3 regions of the Delftia sp. WSY_16 genome follow, and region 2 is predicted to be linked to each of the others. Evidence: predicted binding sites of a transcription regulator. Region 2 holds the regulator's gene; each other region holds the start of a gene.
The links. The regulator FNR, encoded in region 2, switches genes on or off when oxygen is low (the NO sensors DNR and NnrR bind a similar motif). The targets are predictions, from matches to a motif close to TTGATNNNNATCAA.
Positions count from the first base shown of each region.

Region 1 (7,361 bases), on a different contig from region 2:
TGCAGGGCTACCCGCAGCAGCAGGCGCCCATCATCAGCCCCTACGACATGACGCAGGAGCAGCGGCTTGCCGAAATGAACGCCATGGGCGCGGCCGGCCATGCCGACCACCGCTGGACCTACGAACTTCGCCCCGGCTGCGTGCTGCGCGTGGACCTGGACGGCCCGCAGGGCCCCAGGCCTTCGCATGACATCGCCCTGCTGGGCAGCGTGGTGGCCGTCACGGCCCAGCGTGAACGCGGCAGTTTCCGCGTGGAGTTGCAGCCCGGCGACGGCCTGCAGTCGGCACGGTCCCTGGTGCTGGAAAGCACCAAATGGGCCGACGCCAGCTGGACCCAGCTGCTGCTGCGCCTGATGCAAAAGGGTTGCATGGAAATGCAGGGCCGCCCGCACGGCAGGACCGCCAGCCGGCACTGAGAGACAGCGCACAACGGCACGGATCGGCATGCATCGGCAGGGACCGGCAGGCCAGGCAAGCGTGGCTTGCCCGGTCCCGCAAATGTGAGGGGCGGAAACGACAAGCGGCACCGAAGTGCCGCCGGGTAGGGCGCGGGGCGCAAGGTCCCGGGCCAAGGCAGATCGCCGGCTTACTTGGCCAGCGTCAGCGTGCCCTTCATCAGCGCGGAATGGCCGGGGAAGGAGCAAAAGTAGCTGTAGGCCTCGCCCGCCTTCAGGGCGGCGGTGGAGAAGGCCACGGAGTCGGTCTCGCCGCCGCCGATCACCTTGGTGTGGGCGATCACGCGGGCGTCCTTGTCCTTCACGAAGTCCTTGGCGGCGCCGGCGGCGATGCCGTCATTGGCCACGGGCTGCAGGTCGGCCGTCTTGCTCAGTACCCAGTTGTGGCCCATGGCCGTCTTGGGCAGCTTGCCCACGTGCTTGAGCTTGACCGTGAACTGCTTGCAGCTGGCGGGCACGCTGATGGTGGGCTTGTTGAACTGCATGGCGTCATTGCCTTCGATCTCGACGGCGCAGTCGGCGGCCAGCACAGGTGCGGCGACGGCAGTCATTGCGAGGGCCAAGAGGACGGGTTTCCATTGCATTGCCATTGTTTTCTCCTTGAAAAGCGGGTGAGGTGGCTGGCATCCGGTGGCCATGGACCGGCAGGCGGTCTGTCGCCATGGATGCTTTGTATGGCTGCCTCCAGCATAGACAGGATGGGGGAGGGCGGGTTGATTTGAATCAAGTCAAAACAGTTCGAAGACCTGCGCTCCAAGCATGCGGTATGGCGTCACGCCGGCAGGGTATGCGCGGTGGCTGTCGCCGGGAATCACTTGCCGTCCGTCGTCTTTTGGCGACGGGCAACCCCACAGCTCGCATGCCTCTACTCACCTCAGTCACATTTGGGTACGATTGCGGAGCATAGAGGGGGTTTATGAGAGTGATAGTTTTCATAGGTGCTGTCATTGGCGCCATCTTTCTGCTGACGGCGTTCTTCGTCGACAGCTCCCAGCAACAGACGGCGCTGGCGGGCATGGCCTGTGCCAGCGTCCTCATTCCGTACGTGCTGTTCAGGTTGCACTCGATCGCCGTCGAGCAGGACAAGCTCGATCAGATCCTGCAGCTGATGCGAAAGTCCGGCAGCCAGCCCGAAGGGGTGGCTCCGGGCGGCGAGGGGTCCCGTGAGCCGGGTGGCCCCTCGGCGCCCAGGTCCTGGATGTCCTGAGGCACGGGGCGGCAGCCAAGGCAGGTCCGGCAGGCCAGGCAGGTCTGGCAGGCCTCAGGCGAACTGCACGACCACGCGCCGGTTGGTGCGGCTTTTCTTCTCGATCTTGGTGACGGCCACCGTGCCGATCTCGGCCGTGCTGCGCACATGCGTGCCGCCGCAGGGCTGGCGGTCCAGGCCGGGGATGTCGATGATGCGGATCGTCGCCGTGCCGCCCGGGGGCGCCGCGCCTGCGGTGCGTACCAGGTCGGGCTGGGCGGCCAATTGCTCGGGCGTGATGCGGTCCACGTTCACGGCATGGCTGTCGGCGATCAGGGCGTTCAGGCGCTCCGTCAGATCGGCCTTGTCCAGCGTGGATTCAGGCAGGTCGAAATCCAGGCGTGCCGAGTCCGGCGAGATGCTGCAGCCCGTCACGGGCACGGGCACCAGCACGCCCAGCAGGTGCAGGCAGGTGTGCAGGCGCATCAGACGGTGGCGCCTGTCCCAGTCGATGGCTACCTGCACGCGCTCACCGACCTGGGGCGGCGCATCGGTCTGCAGCACATGCAGGATGCGCTGGCGGTCATCGGCATAGACGGTGTCGATGACCGCCAGGCTGCGTCCGTCGGCCAGGATCAGCGTGCCGGTGTCTCCGGCCTGGCCGCCGCTGCGGGCATAGCAGACCGTGGCATCCAGCTCGATGCCTTCGGGGCTGACCGCGATCACGGTGGCTTCGCAGCGGTCCAGGTAGGCGTCGTCGTCAAAGAGCTTGTGCGTCTGGGACAGGGGCATGGGCATGGGCATGGGCATGGGGTGTCTCCGGGGTCATGTCGCGGTCCATGGTATCGGCGGCATGGCGGGGCCGGGCAGTACGCCTGGGCGAAAAGTCCCCAGTACAGTCCATTGCCCGCAGCGGTGGCAGTCGGCTGCTTGACAGCCTGTCAAGTGCCCGGGTCCGCGACCTGACAAGATCGGCGCCCGCGCCGCGCGCGTGCCGCTGAACAATGGCGCATTCCTTGCCGACGGCGCTACAGATTTTTCCGAAGCTGACGACATACGCAGGGCATGAATCTGTGAGTTTTCCGAGGAACTGTCCGAATGGATCAAGAACCTTTGCGTCCATCCCGTGCAGGCTCCACCCCCGTCTCCATCCCGGCAGGCCCCGGTTTGCGGCTGTCCACATTGTTCATCTCCTCATCTTTATGAGCACTACCGATCTTCACGCAGCTTCCCTGAGCGATCTCTATGACCGGCTGGACGAAGGCCTCAGCGAAGAGGCCTTTGCCGCCGAACTTGATGCCCGGCTTCATGACGGGCGGGCCGATGAGGTGCAGGTTTTCCTGCGTGATTGCGAGGAGCGCTGCCTTTACATGCTGGGGCGCCTGAACAGCAGCGAATCGCCCTGGACACATGACGGTGAGCGCTGGCTGGCCCTGGCACGGCTCACGGTGCCGCGCGGCCATGCGCCGGCAGGGCTCAGCGAGAAGCTGACCAATGCCAAGGTGGCCGCCGAAGTGCGCGTGATGGCCGAGCAATGGCTGGCCCATGCCCGCAGCGCGGATCTGCCGGTCTTCAAAGGCATAGGCATGGTGCTGGGCAACCTGGTGCCCTGGCTCTGCTATCCAGGCATGCCCTACGAGGAAGTGACGGCCACGCTGGACTGGACGCTGGCGCTGCGCAAGGAAGGTGAGTACAAGCCCGACACCGAGTACCACGCGCCCTGGAAGCGGCTGATCGCCCAGCTGAACGATGCCGACCTGCAGCGCTACGCCGCCGTGGGCGGCAAGCTGTTCGCCGACGTGATAGTGCACTACCGCGAAGAGCGCCAACCCAAGCAGCCCAAGGGGCAGGGCTGGAAGTCCTGGATGGGCTTCTTTGCCGCGCATCCCGAGCTGTATGACCAGACCTACATAGGCGATCCGGACCTGATAGAGCAGCGCTGGGCCAGCGCAGATGCCCCACGGCGTGAGGAACTGGCGGGCACCCTGATGGGCCAATTGGGCCATGCCCAGGGCGGGGAGCGTACCCGTGCGCTGCAGCTGCTGGACCGCCTGGTGGCCGAGGATCCCGCGCCCTTTGCCAGGCAGCTGCGTGAGAACGGCGGCTATCGGATCAGCCTGGCGCTGGCCATGCATGTCATGAAGCAGGACGATGCCGCCTTGCTGCCCCTGCTGCTGCCGGCCATTGCCCAGCACTGCGACCGCGAGGACGAGCTGCGCCGCTACCGCAGCGCGATCCGCGAACTGGTGACCCGCCGCCCGGCCGATCTGGCCGAGGTGCCTGTCAAGGACCTGGTCAATGTGCTGCCCGCGTTCGACACCGCCAGCCTGAAGGCCACGCTGCCCACCCTGACCCCGCTCATCGCAGGCAGCAGCGCCAAGGGCCTGCGCGCCGCCATGGCCGGCCTGGCCGCCCATATTCCGCTGGCCAGCTTGGTGGATGCCGGCTGGCTGAACAAGCCGCCCAAGAACCTGCTGTTGACCTGCCGCGACGTGCTGCTGGCCCACCCCGACCCCGCCGTCGGTCCCTTGCTGGCGCAGTTGCTGGCCGGCGGCAAGCTGGATGCGGCCTCGGCCAGCAGCGTGCAGCAGCGGCTGAACCAATTGGGCCTGACCGGGCAGGGCGCCTCGGCATCGGAAGAAAGCCAGGCGGATGCCGCATCGCCAGCGTCTGCCGCTGGCGGCGTGGACCTGGAAGCCCAGATCGCCTCCATCAAGCGCCTGAGCGCGGCCATCAAGCCCTTCGACACGCCCGAGCTGCTGGCGCTGTGCGCGCCGCTGTCCGAGCACGCGGCCCGCGTGCTGCTGCACGTATCCGCCATTGCCGAAGGCGGCCTGCCGCCGCTGGCCCACGAGCTGCTGGCGCGCATTCCGGCCGACAACCGTGCCCGCCTGGCGCTGGCCCTGGTGCAGCAATGGATTGCTTCCGAGGGCGAACCCAAGCAGCGCTGGGCGCTCAGGCTGCTGCCCGGCCATGCCGATGACCGCGTGGTCGATGCGCTGGTGGCCGCCGTCCAGGCCTGGAACCGCCCGCGCCTGCAGCGCGCGGCCGCCGCTGTCGAGCATCTGGGCGAGGTGGACAGCCTCTACGCTCTGCTGCGCGTGCAGGAGATCTCCGAATCGCGCTCGCTCAAGGACCAGGTGCAGCGCACGGCGCGCAGCGCCCTGCGCGCTGCCGCTGCCCGCCGCAAGATGAGCGTGCCCGAGCTCTTCGACGAGCTGACCCCCGACTTCGGCCTGGGCCAGGGCCTGACGGTCACGGTCGGGCCGCACAGCTACCGCGTGGAGCTGCAGGGCGATCTGAGCCTGCGCGTCATCAACGACAAAAACAAGGCCAGCAAGACCATTCCTGCGGTCAAGGACGAGGCGCTCAAGCCCGAATGGGAGGCGGCCACCGCGCAGCTCAAGACCCTGGCCACCAGCCTCAAGACCGTGGTCAAGCAGCAGGCGCCGCGCATGCTGGCGGCCCTGGTCAGCGGCAAGCGCTGGCCATTGGATCGCTGGCAGCGGCTGTTCGTGGCCCACCCGCTGCTGCGCATCGTGGGGCGCAGCCTGATCTGGCGCGCAGAGGATGCGCCGGGCCTGGCGCGCACCAGCTTCCGCCTGGCCGAGGATTTCTCGCTGGTCGATGTGGAGGATGAAACCGTGGCCCTGCCCGCTGGCTGCAGCATCAGCCTCTGGCACCCGGCTACGGCCCAGCCCGGCGAGCGCGAGGCCTGGCAGGCCTACATGGCCGACTATGAGCTGGAGCCCCTGGTCGACCAGCTGGGCGCCTGCGCCGAGCAGCCCGCGCCAAGCCAGTTCAGGAACGGCATGCTGCTGCCGCCCGCGCCGATCACGCTGGCGCAGGAGCAGCTCGGCGCCATGCTCAAGAAGTTCGGCTACCGGCCCGGCCCCGTGGGCGATGGCCCCAGCATCAACGAGCATGTGTGGCGCCTGCCCGCGCTGGAGCTGAGCCTGGAGCTGTCGCACGGCTATTTCCCGCCCTACCTGGACCTGGGCCTGCCCGTGGCCGTGGAAGGCCTGCGCGTGCACGACCTGAGCAAGGGTTACGGGGCCAGCGCCGACCCGGCGCGGCTGCCCAAGCCGCTGCTGGCCACGCTGCAAGGCCAGTGGCTGGCCCTGGCGGCCAAGGCGGCTGCCTGAGCCCTTGTCTTTGTGAACCTTTGCTCCCTTGAAACGTTGGCCGGCCGATCGCCCATCACCGAAGACTCCACAGACCATGAGCAACAACGAGACAGCAGCGCTTCCCCTGCAGGCTTTGTACGAACTGCACACGGCCGCGCCGGCCGGGCGCGAGGGCATGCCGGCCTTTGCCGCCGAACTGGCAAAGCGCCTGGCCCAGGGGCGCGATGCCGAGGTGGCGGACTTCCTGCGCGACAGCAGCAGCCTGTGCCAGGAGCGGTTGCGCCAGCTGCCCGGCGAGCATGCGCCCTGGCAGCGTGACCACGCGCTGTGGCTGGCGCTGGCGCGCATCAGCCTTCCGCTGGGACAGTTCTATGGGGGCAACCCGGGCGTGCCCCGGCGCAGTGCCGAGCTGACCGCAGAGCTGACGGCACTGGCCCGCGCCTGGCTGGATGACTGGGGCAGCCGCACCCACCAGCCCTGGAGACTGCGCGATGGCTACGACCTCGTGCTCAGGCAGGTGTTTGGCGTGCTGGGCCATGAAGGCATGTCCAGTGCCGATATCACCGGCCTGCTGCGCTGGGCGCGGGAACTGAGCGCAAAGGCCGGCATTGCGCCCGGCGCGCAGTACTACTGCCAGTGGCAGCACCTGCTGCACCAGCTGCCCGAGCCCGAACTGCTGGCCATGGCCATCGAGGACGGCGGCGGCCAGCTCAGCCGCGACATCGTCCAACGCCAGCTGCCGCTGCAGCGCACGCGGCCTGCAGCGCAGCGCTGGGCGCTGTGGCGGGATTTTTTTGCGCAATTCCCCGCCGTGCTTGACCAGCTGCGCCTGCCCGAGCCCGTGCTGATCGCATCGCGCTGGGAGACGGCCGATGCCGCGCGCCGCGACCTGCTGGCCCAGGACCTGTTCAAGGCCTTGTGCTTTGCCTCGGACGATGACTGGCCGCATGACCGTGCCCTGGTGGAGCGCATGCTGCAGACCGACGCTGCGCCCCTGGCCGCCTGGTTCAAGCAACTGGGCCACCTGGCGATCAATCCCGCCGTGGCGCAGCGGCTGTGGGAAGCCCGGTGGCCGGCCCTGCTGCCGCTGCTATTGCCGGCCTGCGCAGACGGCTGCAAGCACGAATCCGACCGCGCCGGCTACGCCCCGGTGGCCGAAACCTTGCTGGCCGATCGCCCTGGCGACCTGGCCCGGCTGGCCGCCAGCCCGCTCACGCACCTGCTGCCCGCGCTGCGCGTGGACACGCTGCAGCGGCTGCTGCCGCAACTGGGCAAGGCCGCCTCCGGCAGTGCCTCCAAGGGTTTGCGTGCGGCGCTGGCACAGGCGCTGTCTGCCTTGCCCGTGGATGCGCCCCAGGCCGCCGGCTGGCTGGCCAAGCCCAACAAGAACCTGGTGCTGGCCTACCGCGATGTGCTGTTGGCCCATCCTGATCCGGCGTCTGGCAGCCTGCTGTCGGCACTGCTGTCCGGTGGATTGCTGGACGTGGCCGAGCAAGGCCCGGTGCAGGCGCGACTGAAGGATCTGGGTGCCGCAGCCCCGGTTGCGGACGCAGCCGGGTCACCTGGCGGCGAGGCCGTGCCTGCGGGCAGCGA
Region 1 is NZ_JBICKS010000040.1:820,943-828,303, reverse strand. It holds gene ACF8O7_RS23455 (hypothetical protein) at 1-416, shown strand, start outside; gene azu (azurin) at 587-1,045, opposite strand; gene ACF8O7_RS23445 (hypothetical protein) at 1,372-1,662, shown strand; gene ACF8O7_RS23440 (alanyl-tRNA editing protein) at 1,717-2,439, opposite strand; gene ACF8O7_RS23435 (DUF4132 domain-containing protein) at 2,844-5,786, shown strand; gene ACF8O7_RS23430 (DUF4132 domain-containing protein) at 5,863-7,361, shown strand, end outside.
Region 1: a site for FNR is predicted at 1,169-1,182, ahead of azu (azurin). Genes of this name have one in related genera too.

Region 2 (7,361 bases):
GGCATCATGCCGCCCATGGCCGCTGCCGTCGGCACGCCCGACGATGTGCGCAACCTCTCGCACTATGTGCTGAGCCTGTCGGGCAGCCCGCACGACTCGCTCAAGGCTTCGCTGGGCAAGTCCAAGTTCACGGCCTGCGCCGCCTGCCATGGCATGGACGGCAAGGGCAACCAGGCCCTGGGCGCGCCCAACCTGACCGATGACATCTGGCTGCACGGCTGGGGCGAGGCCGCCATCACGGCCATGATCAACAACGGCAAGCACAACGAGATGCCTGCCCAGAAGGACAAGCTGACCGAGGCGCAGATCGCGGTGCTTGCCTCCTATGTCTGGGGCATGTCGCACAAAGACGGCGCAGTCCGTCAATAAGGACAGGGGGCGGCGCTGCGGCGCCGCCTTTTTGCCTTTTGAGTTTTCAGATATTCCAAAAAACCAAGGAACCCACCATGAAGCCCGAGAACGGGGATGATGCCGGGAAGCCTCCCCGCAAAGTCATTCCGATCACGCCTGCCGACCCGGACCCGGGCCAGCTGGTGTCGATGTTCGAGTCCGAGAAGAAGGTCTACCCGCGCTCCATCAGCGGTGTCTTCGCACGCTGGCGATGGGCTCTGGTGTTTCTCACCCAACTGGTTTTCTATGGCCTGCCCTGGCTGGAATGGGGGCAGCGCCAGATGGTGCTGTTCGACCTGGGTGCGCGGCGCTTTTACCTGTTCGGGCTGGTGCTGTACCCGCAGGATTTCATCTACCTGGCGGGCCTGCTGATCATCTCGGCGCTGGCGCTGTTCCTGTTCACGGCCGTGGCCGGTCGCCTGTGGTGCGGCTTTTCCTGCCCGCAGACGGTCTACACCGAAATCTTCATGTGGGTGGAGCGCAAGGTCGAGGGCGACCGCAGCGCGCGCATGCGCCTGGACAAGAACGGCTGGACCTTTGAAAAGCTCTGGAAGAAGTCGCTCAAGCAGTTGCTGTGGATTGCCATTGCCCTGTGGACCGGCTTCACCTTCGTGGGCTACTTCGTGCCCATCCGCGAGCTGGGCGGCGAGCTGCTGGCGCTGCAGGGCAGCTGGCAGGTCTTCTGGGTGCTGTTCTACGGCTTCGCCACCTATGGCAACGCCGGCTACATGCGCGAGCAGGTCTGCAAGTACATGTGCCCCTATGCGCGCTTTCAGAGCGCCATGTTCGACCGCGACACCATGATCGTCAGCTACGACACGGGCCGGGGCGAGCCGCGCGCGCCTCGCACCAAGAAGGTGGACTACAAGGCCCAGGGCCTGGGCGACTGTATCGACTGCAAGATGTGCGTGCAGGTCTGCCCCGTGGGCATCGACATCCGCAACGGCCTGCAGTACGAATGCATAGGCTGCGGTCTGTGCATAGACGCCTGCAATTCCATCATGGACAAGATGGAGTATCCGCGCGGCCTCATCCGGCTGACCACGCAGAACGCCATGGCCGGCCTGTGGCGGCGGGCCCAGGTGCTGCGCCGCATCTTCCGTCCGCGCGTGCTGGTCTACTCGGCCGTGCTGATCGGCCTGAGCATGGCCATGATCGTGAGCCTGGCGCTGCGCCAGTCGGTCAAGGTCGACGTGATACGCGACCGGGCGTCGCTGTCGCGCATCGTCGCGGGCGGCAAGCTGGAAAATGTCTACCGCCTGCAGATCATGAATGCCACCGAGCAGGCCCAGCGCTACCGCATCAGCGCCCATGGCCTCGACGGGCTGGAGCTGGCGTCCGAGCAGGAGGTCGAGGTCGGCCCGGCCGAGACGCGCGGCATTGCGGCGCGGCTGCAGATTCCCTACGGTTCCGCCGAGCCGGGCTCGCACACCGTATTCTTCGATATCGATGCCGTGCATTCAGGCGCGGGACGCGCGTCCGAAAAGGCCGTCTTCCTGGTGCCCCGGTGATATGTCTGGCCGGCACCGCCCAGGCTGCGCCGGCTGTTTGAAAGAAAGAGGTTATCCATGTCTTCCAGTCCCGCAGTCTCCGCGCCCGCCACGGCCCCTTCGCATCCGGACGCCGGCAAGCCCTGGTGGAAGTTCGCCCATGTCTGGCTCGTGGTGGCCGGCCCGGCCGCCGTCGTGGTGGCTGGCGTGGTCACGGCCGTCATTGCGATCAATGGCGCCGATCCCGTGATCGATCCTGACTATTACCGCAATGGCATCACCATCAACGAGCGTGCCGATGGCGTGCGCGAAGTGCCCAAGAGCCTGGCGCCCGCGGTCACCGGCCGCAACCACGCGGCCACGCCCGCGCAGGACCATCCCACGGACCGCTGAAGGCAGGAAAATGCCGTGCACAAGGCCGCAGTCGCGGCCTTTTTGCATGGTGGATGGCATCTCCAGCATGCGCGAGGGCCAAGGGTTTCCTACAGGCAGTGCAGGGTGCGCAGGGCTTGGCACGGTGCGCGGGCGGCGCGCACAATGAAAGCCACCCCTCGACAGCTCAAGGAGATCGCTGATGTTGGCCCAACGCTGGATGTGGATTGCCTGGCCGGCCTTTCTGGCCGCCGCCGTGATGGAGATGCTGGTATTCGCCTTCGTGGACCCGCTGGAGCTGCACTGGCTCGGCGACCTGGGCTGGTCGCGGCAGGGAATCTACACGCTGGCCTTCTTCGCCTTCTGGGGCGTGACCATGCTGTCCAGCCTCATGACCACCATGCTGGGACGCTCCACGCACGATCTCAACGACGGCGTGGTCTCCGAGCCGGACCCAAATCTGGCCATGCAGGGCCTGGGGCGCGATTGAACCTGCGTGCACTGCAATGGCAATGAACAAGGCCCGCGACAGCGGGCCTTGTTCATTGCCGGGGGGCGGGGCCTTGCGGCCTCACTGGCACTGCTGGCTGTTGACAATGCGCTTGAGCGCGTCCGTGTCCAGGATGCGCAGATGGCGCTGGCGCACCTCGATGATGTTTTCTTCGGCAAACTTCGAGAAGGTGCGGCTCACCGTCTCCAGCTTCAGGCCAAGGTAGCTGCCGATTTCCTCGCGCGTCATGCGCAGCACCAGTTCCGACTTGGAAAAGCCCCGGGCGTGCAGGCGCTGCACCAGGTTGAGCACGAAGGCGGCCAGGCGCTCCTCGGCACGCATGCTGCCCAGCAGCAGCATCACGCCATGCTCGCGCACGATCTCGCGGCTCATGACCTTGTGCACATGGTTTTGCAGGGCCGTGACCTCGCGCGACAGGTCCTCCAGCTTGTCGAAGGGCATGACGCAGACCTCGGCGTCTTCCAGCGCGACCGCATCGCAGGTGTGGTGGTCGTTGACGATGCCATCCAGGCCGATGATCTCGCCGGCCATCTGAAAGCCCGTGACCTGGTCGCGCCCGTCCTCGGTGGCCACGCAGGTCTTGAAGAAGCCCGTGCGGATGGCGTACAGCGAGGTGAAGGACTCACCGTTGCGAAACAGCAGGCCGCCGCGCTTGACCTTGCGGCGCGTGGCCACGATGTCGTCGATGCGCTGCATCTGCTCGGCATCCAGGCCCATGGGCATGCACAGCTCGCGCAGGTTGCAATTGGAACAGGATGCTTTGATGGTCTGAAGGTTCATGGAGTAAACATCAGCGGCGCAGCAGTGCGCCGGCGGTGACCTCGTGGATGGCGATGAGTTGGATCAAATTGTCGCAGCACTGCCGCGAACAACTCTTGATATGAGTCAAGGACGCGGCCAATGGGCTGCGGCACAGTGGACGACATTAGAGGAAAAAACCCATGACCGCTGTCACCCCAGAGCTGCTGCGTCGCTTCGACGTACCGGGGCCCCGATACACCTCGTTCCCCACGGCCGATCGTTTCGTGGAGGCTTTCGGTGCTGAAGACTATATCCTGGCACTTGAGCACCGCAAATCGAGTACCGCAGCGCGGGCCATGCCTTTGTCGCTGTATGTGCATGTGCCGTTCTGCGAGTCGCTGTGCTACTACTGCGCCTGCAACAAGATCGTGACGCGCCACCACGATCGCGCGGCCGTCTACCTGGACTACCTGGCGCGCGAGATGGCCTTGCACACGGCCCATTGCGGCAAGGGCCAGGCCGTCAGCCAGCTGCACCTGGGCGGCGGCACGCCCACCTTCTTCTCGGACGATGAACTGCGCACGCTGATGGCCCTGCTGCGCGAGCATTTCAAGCTGGAGCCGGGCGGCGAATACTCCATCGAGGTCGATCCGCGCACCGTCAGCGTCGAACGCCTGGCCGTGCTCAAGGAACTGGGCTTCAACCGCCTGAGCTTCGGCGTGCAGGACTTCGACGAACAGGTGCAGATCGCCGTGCACCGCGTGCAGCCGGCCGAGCAGGTGTTCGCGCTGGTGGCAGCGGCACGGCAGCTGGGCTTTGCCTCCATCAACGTGGACCTGATCTACGGCCTGCCCAAGCAGACGCCCGAGTCCTTCGAGCGCACGCTGGCCCAGGTCAATGCGCTGCGGCCCGACCGCATCGCGCTCTATGCCTATGCCCACCTGCCCGAGCGCTTCAAGCCGCAGCGGCGCATCGCGGCCGAGGACCTGCCCCAGGGCGCCGACAAGCTGGCCATGCTCTCGCGCTCCATCGCGGCCTTCATGGACGGCGGCTATGTCTACGTCGGCATGGACCACTTCGCCTTGCCCGAGGACGCGCTGGCCGTGGCCAAGCGCCAGGGCCGGCTGCATCGCAACTTCCAGGGCTACAGCACCCAGCCCGACTGCGACCTGATTGCGCTGGGCGTGTCGGCCATCGGCAAGGTGGGGGCCAGCTACAGCCAGAACGCCAAGACGCTGGAGGAGTACTACGACGCCATCGACGCCGGCCACCTGCCCGTGGTGCGCGGCCTGGCACTGTCGCGCGATGATCTGGTGCGGCGCGCCGTCATCATGGCCATCATGTGCCAGGGCGCCGTGCTGTTCGAGCCCATGGAGCAGGCCTGGCTGCTGGGCTTTCGCGAGTACTTCGCCCCCGAGCTGGCGGCGCTTCAGGACCTGCAGGCCAAGGGGCTGGTGCAGATCAGCGACGAGGGATTCCAGGTCACGCCCATGGGCTGGTACTTCGTGCGTGGCGTGGCCATGCTGTTTGACCGATATCTGCAGGCCGACAAGAACCGGGCGCGGTTTTCGAGGATCATCTAGGCCCCATGCTGTTGTCGCTGCTCTGGACCGCTTTGATCATGGGGCTCGTCGGCGGGCCCCATTGCCTTGCCATGTGCGCCGCGCCCTGCGGCGTGGTCACGGGCGGGGCGGGGCAGGGCACGGTACAGGGTGGTGGGCAGGTGGTCGCCGTCCATGGACTGCAAAGCCGGCTGTGGCTGCGCACGGCGCTGTTCCATAGCGGGCGGCTGGCCGGCTATGCCAGCCTGGGCGCTGCCTCGGCGCTGGCCATGGAAAGCCTGTCCTGGCTCACCAGCCAGACCACGGCGCTGCAGCCGTTCTGGACGCTGACCCATGTCGCCGTGATGGCCTGGGGCCTGGCCATGATGGTGCAGGCCCGCCAGCCCGCCTGGCTGGAGTCTGCGGGCCGCGCCGCCTGGCGGCGCGTGCAGCCCTGGGTGTCCGCCCCTGGCGGCACGCTGGCGGCGGGCTATGCCTGGGCGCTCATGCCTTGCGGACTGCTGTATTCGGCCGTGCTGGTCGCCGCGCTCAGCGGCGGCCCGTTGCAGGGCGCGCTGGCCATGGCGGCCTTTGGCGTGGGCAGCGGGCTGTGGCTGGTGGCCGGCCCCTGGCTGTGGCGGCTGGGCCGCCAGCGCCTGAACGGCCTGCGTGCCGAATGGGGCACGCGGCTGGCCGGCCTGATGCTGGTGGGCGTGGCCGTGTGGGCGCTTTGGATGGACCTGATCTACAAGCCCAGTCTCTGGTGCCGATGAACAACAGCGGGGGACAGACTTGGTCCTGAGGGTCGCGGATTGCCTGCAAGGCCCTCAGAACTGGAGATAATGCCCGAATCATCGGCTTACATTTGCCGATTCCTTCAGCCTCGGGGCCGTTGCCGCGCGTGAACCATTCCGTCCTCATCGATATCCGAGACCTCCGTCCGGGCATGTTTGTCCAGCTCGATGTTGGATGGCTGAACCATCCCTTTCCGGTCAGCAGCTTCAAGATCACCTCCAGCGCACAGATCCAGACCCTGAAATCCCTGGGCCTGGAGGCGGTGCGCTGCGTTCCGCACAAAAGCGACGCCTGGCCGGCCGAGGTGCGCACTCCGCCGCCGCAGCCGCTGCCCGCTGTGGCGGCCGCTGCAGCCGAACCCGCCGAGGAACCTGCACCGGCAGCGCCGCTGCTGCTGTCCGTGCCCAACTGGCGCGGCCGGCTGGAGGACTGCAATGCGCGCTTTCAGAAGGTGGAGCGTGGCTATGTGGCCATCGAAACCACCCTTGCCAGCGCGCCCGAGCAGGCGCGCATGCCCACCGAAGCCCTGGTCGACGGCTGCCTGGCCGAACTGGCCGGCCCGCAGGACGTGGCGATTCACCTCCTGTCCGATGGCGTGGGCAGCAACCAGAGCGTGCACGCCGTCAACGTGACCGTGCTCGGCCTGCTGCTGGGCCGGGCCCTGGGCCTGGAGGCTGTGCTGCTGCGCGACCTGGGCCTGGCGGCGCTGCTGCACGATGCCGGCAAGCCGGTGGCCGGCGCCGAAGGCATGCACGGCCTGGCCCTGGAGTCTTCCGTGCCCGACGCGCTGCGCGACCGCTACGAGCGCCATGTGGGTGAATCGGTGGCCATCGCCATGCGCATGGGCCTGTCGGCCCAGGTCACCACCGCCATCGCACAGCACCATGAGTGGGCCGACGGCACGGGATTCCCGCTGAGCCTGGTGGCCGAGGACATGGAGCTCACGGGCCAGATCCTGGCCCTGGTCAACACCTATGACCGCCTGTGCAATCCCGGCGATGCGCAGACGCCGCACACGCCGCACGAGGCGCTGTCCATGCTGTTCAGCCGGCTGCGCGACAAGTTCGCCGCGCCCGTGCTCAATGGCTTCATCCGCATGATGGGCGTGTTCCCGCCGGGCTCGGTGGTGGAGCTGACCGATGGGCGCCATGCCATGGTCATGTCCGTCAATGCATCACGGCCGCTCAAGCCTTCGGTGATGGTCCATGACGCCAGCGTGCCGGCCGCCCAGGCGCCCGTGCTGGCGCTGGAGCTGTTTCCCGCGCTGGGCATACGCCGGGGCGTGGCTCCTGCGCAGTTGCCGCGCGACGCGCTGGACTATCTGTCGCCGCGCCGGCGTGTCTGCTATTACTTTGAACGGGCGGTGGAATTGGATCCGCCGAAGGTGGCGTCTTGAACAAGCAAGCGCTCAACCGCGCCTGGCCCCGCCTGCTCGATGCACTGCAGGAGGCGCTGTGGCTGATCGATGCCCGCAGCCTGAAGGTGCTGCGCGCCAACGCCGCCAGCGAATCCGTCACCGGC
Region 2 is NZ_JBICKS010000005.1:97,403-104,763, forward strand. It holds gene ccoP (cytochrome-c oxidase, cbb3-type subunit III) at 1-369, shown strand, start outside; gene ccoG (cytochrome c oxidase accessory protein CcoG) at 447-1,901, shown strand; gene ACF8O7_RS03555 (FixH family protein) at 1,959-2,273, shown strand; gene ACF8O7_RS03560 (hypothetical protein) at 2,455-2,742, shown strand; gene fnr (fumarate/nitrate reduction transcriptional regulator Fnr) at 2,824-3,543, opposite strand; gene hemN (oxygen-independent coproporphyrinogen III oxidase) at 3,705-5,087, shown strand; gene ACF8O7_RS03575 (sulfite exporter TauE/SafE family protein) at 5,093-5,818, shown strand; gene ACF8O7_RS03580 (HD-GYP domain-containing protein) at 5,992-7,236, shown strand; gene ACF8O7_RS03585 (bifunctional diguanylate cyclase/phosphodiesterase) at 7,233-7,361, shown strand, end outside.

Region 3 (7,361 bases), on a different contig from region 2:
GAACGATGCCCGGCCCTGGGTGGAGAGTGGCCAGGTGCAGTTGCGCCACATTCTGGTGGGCATCCTCAAGCCCAGCAGCGAGGGCAAGGCCGCCGCCTTGCTGACCGCGCGCCAGCCAGAGCAGGCCCTGGCCGAGCACGCACGTGCCTATGCCAAGGCCGGCCGCGCCAGCGCAGAAGGCGCGGGCGCCACGCCGCTGGCCCCGGTGCCGCAGGCCACGCGGCAGGTGCTGGCCAGCCATGCCTCGCTGATGTCCACCTGGGGCCTGCGTGCCACGCCGGCCCTGGTCTGGAAGGATGACAAGGGGCTGGTGCAGGTACGCACCGGCCTGCCGCCGGGCCTGCTGGAAGAGGTCATGGGGCCGCGTGGCAGGAAATGACGAGGACGACCATGAGCACAAGCCGTTGTCCCGCCGCTTCCACCTCCTCCAGCGACTGGAGCGACCTGTTCCCCGTCCGGCCGGATGCGCCGCCGCTGCGCATCGTGCTGCATGCGCCCACACCCGGCGCCCTGGCCCGTGCACGCAGCAATCTGGCCAACCTGCGCCAGGACCGGCCCGGTGCCGAAGTCCGCATCGTCATCAACGGCCCGGCCGTCGAGGCGCTGCTGGACGCAGCGCCGGGCACGCCGCAGCATCTGGATGCAAAGGCCCTGGCCCATGCGTTGGTCTGCCCGAACACGCTCAGGAAGCTGGGCCGCGAGGCGCCTGCCGGCATGCGCGTGCTGCCGCAGGGCGGCATCGAGTCACTGGCCCTGCTGCAGCAGTCGGCCTGGTGCTACGTGCGCTGCTGAGCGGCCTGCGCCAGCGAGGCCAGGCAGCGCGCCTGCCATTGGTATTCAGGCTCGAAGGACTCGCGGTCCGTGACGGCGCCGTGGCCGCCCTCGCCATAGACCATGGCATAGGCCGCATAGTCGGCCGCCTGCAGCGCCCGGCCCGCCAGGCCGTGGGCCGTGGCATAGGTGGCGGACACGGCGGCATGGCCGCAGCCGTCGAGGGAGCGTGATCCCTGGTGGTGGTTGGCCAGGCTGGCGGCCTCGCGGGCCAGGCGGTCCAGCTCCTGCCTGTCGATCTGGCCGTCCAGGTAGCGGCGAAGGCCTTGTGCGCAGCGGATGACGTCCGGGTCTTCTAGCAGGTGCGCGATGCGGTCCACGCAGGCCTGTGTGAATTGCAGCCTCAGGTGCTCGCCGGCTTCGGCGGCAAGGTCCAGTTCCGAAGCAAGGCTGTTCAGGGCATGGTTCATGGAGAACTCCTTGGCAGTGGCGACACAAGCAGCGTAGACCGGGGCCGCGCACGGAAACAAGAGGGTGATTTCCGATACGCGCCCCGCATTCCCGAGGAATGCAGTCACCCTGTTAACCCCGTCTTAATCCCTGCGCCACACGCTATGGAGTGCCTTGGGCGCCTGTCCATGGCAGGCAGTTGGTGGCGCTTTGCAAGCCCATTGCTTGACTCATATCAAGCCGCCAAGGCCCTGAATTTCATATATTAAATTCAATATAAAAAGCATATTTTTAATGCTTTATTGAGTTTGAGCGACCACCCTCCCGTGGCCGCAGGACGATGAAAGACAGGCCATGCCAAAAACATCCCGCGCCGGCAGCGGCTGCAACGACTGCAGCTGCAAGCCCTCCACCCAGGACATCCCCGCCCCTACCCTCTCCCATGCGCAGCCCGCCGCCGGCAAGCGCGGCTTCCTGCAGGACCTGCTGGCCGCTGCCATGGCGGCCGTGGCCCTGCCCGTGGCGGCGGCCGCGCCCGGCACCCCGGGTTTCCAGCCGCCGCGCCGTCCCGGCGAGGCCGGCAGGCGCTACGGCATGCTGGTGGACCTGCGCCGCTGCATAGGCTGCCAGGCCTGCACGGTGAGCTGCTCCATGGAGAACCTGCCGCCGCTGGGCCAGTTCCGCACCACGGTGCTGCAGTACGAGGTGCAGCACGCGGGCAACGAGGACCTGCCGCCGGCCATGCTCAACCTGCCGCGCCTGTGCAACCACTGCGACAACCCGCCCTGCGTGCCGGTCTGCCCGGTGCAGGCCACCTTCCAGCGCAGCGACGGCATCGTGCTGGTGGACAACGAGCGCTGCGTGGGCTGCGGCTACTGCGTGCAGGCTTGCCCCTATGACGCGCGCTTCATCAACCACGAGACGCAGACCGCCGACAAGTGCACCTTCTGCGAGCACCGCCTGGAAGCCGGCCTGCTGCCGGCCTGCGTGGAAAGCTGCGTGGGCGGCGCCCGCGTGATCGGCGACCTCAACGACGAGGGCAGCGAGATCCGCCAGCGCATGCGCGAGCACGCCAAGGACCTCAAGGTGCTCAAGCCCGCCATGGGCACGGACCCGCATGTGTACTACCTGGGATTGCCCGACGCCTTCGTCGACGGCGTGGACGGGCAGGCCAGCGTGCGGCTGGTCACTTCCCACTGAACGCAAGGAGCACCCCATGCACATCGTCGAACTCCTGACCCCCGCCTACGAATCGGCCTGGCTGCCCTGGGCCGTGCAGTACTTCTTCCTGGCCGGCATTGCCACGGGCGCCGCCCTGCTGGCCGCCGCCTGCACCTGGGCGCCGCGCGCCAGCGCCATGGCGCGCCTGCTGCCGGCCGCCGTGCTGGTGCTGGCCGTCAGCGCCATCGCCGCGCCCGTGTCGCTGCTGGCCGACCTGCACCAGCCTGCGCGCTTCTGGCATTTCTATGCGCACTTCACGCCGTGGTCGTGGATGTCGGTGGGCGCCCTGCTGCTGCCCGTCTTCGTGGGACTGGCGCTGGCCTTCGTGCTGGCCTGGTGGCTGGGCCGGCCGCAGTGGCTGCGCTGGCTGGCGCCGCTGCTGGCCGTGTCGGCGCTGACCATCACCGCCTATACCGGCGCCGAGCTGATGGCAGTGCGCTCGCGCCCGCTGTGGAACACGCTGTGGGTGCCGCTGAACCTGGCACTCACGGGCTGGCTGGCCACGGTGGGCTGCATGCTGGTGACGGCGCGCTTTCTGCCCGCCCGCCACCGCCCCGATGCCGGCGCCCTGCAGGCGCTGCGCATGCTGGGCCTGGCGCTGGCGCTGTGCCTGCTGGCCATGGTGGTGGTCTGGGCCGTTGCCGGCTGGCTGGGCCAGGGCCGCTCCTTCCAGGCGGCGCTGCAGCTGTGGCAGCAGTTTCCGGTCTGGCGCCTGAGCATGCTGGGCTCGGCCGTGGCCGGTGCCGCCTTGCTGTGGGCCCTGGTGCGGGGTGGTCAGCGCATGGCCTGCCCGCGCTACACGCTGGCCCTGGGGCTGGGCCTGGCCGCCGCGGCCTGGGCCTTCCGCTGGGCGCTGTTCATGGGCGTGCAAGGCGTGCCCAAGTACGGCGCGGGCCTGTACATCTACCACATGCCGCTGGGCGGCGACGGCCTGCTGGGCATGCTGGGCGTGGCCGGCCTGTGCATTGCACTGGTGACGCTGGCCACCTGGGCGCTGGAGCTGTTTCCCGCGCGCTCGGCCGCGGCCCGCGCCGTCTGACACCGCCGCCCTGACGACCCCTCACCCATTCACGGAGCGCGGCCCGCCACCGGCCGGCCGCGCCACAGAAAGCCTTTCATGACCGACAAGAAGAAACTCCCCCAAGCCCCCGAAGATTCCCTGGATGCCGAGGCCGCCCGCCGCCGCCTGCTGCTGCGCGGTGGCCTCACCGCCGGTGGGCTGGCCGCCTTTGCGGCCGGCTACGGCGAGACGCTGGCACGTGGCGCCAAGGGCCTGGTGACAGGCAGCTCGGGCACGCCCACGGCCAGCGCCACGCGCGGCAATTCGCTGACGCCCGAGTTCCGCATCGACCCGGCCACGGGCGCGCTCGCCACCCAGCCCGGCCAGGTGGTCAGCCCGTCCAGCTGCCTGGGCTGCTGGACGCAGTGCGGCGTGCGCGTGCGTGTCGATACCGCCAGCAACCGCATCCTGCGCGTGGCAGGCAACCCCTACCACCCGCTGGCCACCACGCGCCCGGCCGCCATGGAAGAACCCGTGCGCGAGGTCTACGCCAAGCTGGGCAAGGAGCTGGGCCTGGAAGGCCGGGCCACGGCCTGCGCGCGCGGCTCGTCCATGCTGGAGCACCAGAACGCGCCGCACCGCGTGCTCACCCCGCTCAAGCGCGTGGGCCCGCGCGGCAGCGGCCGCTGGCAGAGCATTTCCTTCGAGCAGCTGGTGCAGGAAGTCTGCGAGGGCGGCGACCTGTTCGGCGAAGGCCAGGTCGAGGGCCTGCGCGCCATCTGGGACACCAGGACGCCGCTGGACGCCGACAACCCCGAGTTCGGCCCGCGCTCCAACCAGTTGCTGGTGACCGACGCCTCCAACGAAGGCCGCGCCCAGCTGCTGCGCCGCTTTGCGGGGCCGTCCTTCGGCACCGTGAACGTCAGCAACCACGGCGCCTACTGCGGCCAGAGTTTCCGAGTGGGTGCGGCAGCGGCCCTGGGCGACCTGCCCGGCATGCCGCACGGCAAGCCGGACTGGAGCCATGCCAGCTTCGGCCTGTTCATCGGCGCGGCGCCCGCACAGTCCGGCAACCCCTTCCAGCGCCAGGGCCGCGAACTGGCCGAGGCCCGCTCGCGCGAGGACAACCGGTTCCGCTACGTGGTGGTCTCGCCCGTGCTGCCCACCTCGTCCAGCCTGGCTGCGGGCAGCGGCAACCGCTGGCTGGCCGTCAAGCCGGCCAGCGACCTGGCCCTGGCCATGGCGCTCATCCGCGTCATCCTGGACGAGGCGCGCCATGACACGGGCTTTCTCGCCCAGCCCGGCCCGGCCGCCATGCAGGCGGCGGGCGAGGCGTCCTGGAGCAATGCCACGCACCTGCTGGTCAACGAGCCCGGCCACCCGCGCCATGGCAGCTTTCTGCGCGGCGCCGACCTGGGCTGGGCCCTGCCCGCGCCAGCCGAAGACGGCAAGCCGGCCCAGGACGTGTTCGTGGTGCGGCGTGCCGATGGCCGCCTGGCGCCGCACACCCAGGCCGAGCCTGCACAGCTGATGGTGCGCACCCGCGTGGCCGTGCCCGGCCTGAAGGCCGAAGGCGCGGACCAGGCCCCCGAGCTGTCGGTCTGCTCCTCGCTGGCCAAGCTGCACGAGCAGGCCAGCCTCAAGACACTGGACGAATACGCAGCGCTGTGCGGCGTGGCGCGCGGCGAGATCGAGGCGCTGGCGCGCGAGTTCACCAGCCATGGCAAACGCGCCGTGGCCGATGCGCATGGCGGCACCATGAGCGGCGCGGGCTTCTACACCGCCTACGCCATCAGCATGCTCAACACCCTGGTGGGCAACCTCAACGTGCAGGGCGGCCTGGTGCTGGATGCCGGCCCGTTCGGCCCCTTCGGCCCGGGCCCGCGCTACGACTTCGCCAACTTCGACGGCAAGGTCAAGCCGCGCGGCCTGGCGCTGTCACGCCACCGCCAGCCCTACGAGAAAAGCGCGGAATTCCAGCGCAAGCGCGAGGGCCAGCCCGAGGGCGCGAAGGACTACCCCGCCGCCCAGGCCCCGTGGTACCCGGCCGTGGGCGGCCTGTCCAGCGAGATGCTGGCCAGCGCGCTGGCCGGCTACCCCTACCGCGCCAAGGCCTGGATCAACCACATGAGCAACCCCGTCTACGGCATTGCGGGCTTTCGCAACGCGCTGGTGGACGATCTCAAGGACCCGAAGAAGCTGCCGCTGATCGTCTCCATCGACCCCTTCATCAACGAGACCAGCGCGCTGGCCGATTTCATCGTGCCCGATACCGTGACCTACGAGAGCTGGGGCATCTCGGCGCCCTGGGCCGACGTGGTGGCCAAAAGCTCCACCGTGCGCTGGCCCGTGGTGCAGCCCGCCGTGGCGCGCACGGCCGGCGGCCAGCCCGTGAACGTGGAGAGCTTCCTCTTCGCCGTGGCAGAACGGCTGGGCCTGCCGGGCTTTGGCGAGGCCGCCATCAAGGACGCCCAGGGCCAGCCCCATGCGCTGCGCTCGGCCGAGGACTTCTACATCCACGCCCTGGCCAACGTGGCCTGGGCAGGCGGCAAGCCCGTGCCGGCGGCCAGCGATGACGACATCGCCATCACCGGCGTGGACAGGCTGGTGCCCGCGCTGCGCCAGCGCCTGAAGGACGATGAATGGCGCCAGGTGGCCATGCTGCTGACGCGCGGCGGGCGCTTCGACCGCATCGAGGACGCCTGGAAGGACGGCCACACCCGCAAGGCCCACGCGCCTGCCCTGCAAGTGTGGAGCGAGGAGCTGGCCCGCATGCGCCACGCCATGACGGGCGAGCGCTACAGCGGCTGCCCCACCTGGTATCCGGCGCGGCTGGCCGACGGCAGCGCCATGCGCACGCATTTCGGCGAGCAGCAATGGCCGCTGCTGCTGACCTCGTACAAGTCCAACCTGATGAGTTCCATGTCGATTGCCGTCTCGCGGCTGCGCCAGGTGCATCCGCACAACCCGGTGTCCCTGCACCGCGATGACGCCGAGCGGCTGGGCATCGCCAACGGCGACACGGTGCGCATCCGCACGCCGGGCGGCGCGGTGACGGCCGTGGCCATGGTGCGCGACGGCGTGATGCCAGGCACCGTGGCCATCGAGCACGGCTACGGCCACCGCGAGCTGGGCGCGGGCCGCCACAGCATCGACGGCCAGCCCATGCCGGTGAACGCCGAGCATGCCAATGGCGTGAACCTCAACGACCTGGGCTTTGCCGATCCCACGCGGCCCGGCTGCAAAAACGTGTGGGTGGACTGGGTGTCGGGCGCCGCGGTGCGCCAGGGGCTGCCTGCGCGCATCGAGAAGGTCTGATCAGCGGGCGGAGCTGGCGACAGGTGCAGCGACAGGTGCAGCGACGGGTGCAGCGACTGGTGTGGTGGCGGCCTGCCAGCCGCCGCCCAGCGCCTGGTACAGCGCAATGGCGTTTTCCAGCTGGCTCTGGCGCAGGCGTATGACTTCCTGCTGGGCCTGGTACAGATTGCGCTGTGCGTCCAGCTCTTCCAGGTAGCTGGCGTAGCCGGCCTCGTAGCGGTCCTTGGCAAAGCCCAGGGAGCGCTGCAGCACCGCCTCGCGCTCGCTGGCGTGCTGCCACTGCGACTGCAGGCGCCGGGTGCCGACCAGGGCGTTTTCCACATCGGCCAGGGCCTTGATCACCACGCCACGGTAGGCATAGGCGGCCTGGTCGCGCTGGGCGGTCACGGCGTCGAACTGCCCTTGCAGCCGGCCGCCCGTGAACAGCGGCGCCAGCACGCTGCCGCCCAGGGCCCAGACCGTGGCCGGGTGGTATTGCAGGGCATTGACCAGCAGGCTGCCGGCGCTGGCCGTCAGCGAGACCTGGGGCAGGAAGGCGGTGCGCTGCACGGCCAGGCTTTCGTCGGCGGCCGCCAGCTGCAGCTGCGCTCGTGCAATGTCG
Region 3 is NZ_JBICKS010000040.1:842,276-849,636, forward strand. It holds gene dsbG (thiol:disulfide interchange protein DsbG) at 1-379, shown strand, start outside; gene ACF8O7_RS23540 (hypothetical protein) at 391-792, shown strand; gene ACF8O7_RS23545 (hypothetical protein) at 777-1,241, opposite strand; gene dsrO (sulfate reduction electron transfer complex DsrMKJOP subunit DsrO) at 1,576-2,421, shown strand; gene nrfD (NrfD/PsrC family molybdoenzyme membrane anchor subunit) at 2,438-3,481, shown strand; gene ACF8O7_RS23560 (tetrathionate reductase subunit A) at 3,560-6,760, shown strand; gene ACF8O7_RS23565 (efflux transporter outer membrane subunit) at 6,761-7,361, opposite strand, start outside.
Region 3: a site for FNR is predicted at 1,447-1,460, ahead of dsrO (sulfate reduction electron transfer complex DsrMKJOP subunit DsrO). Genes of this name have one in related genera too.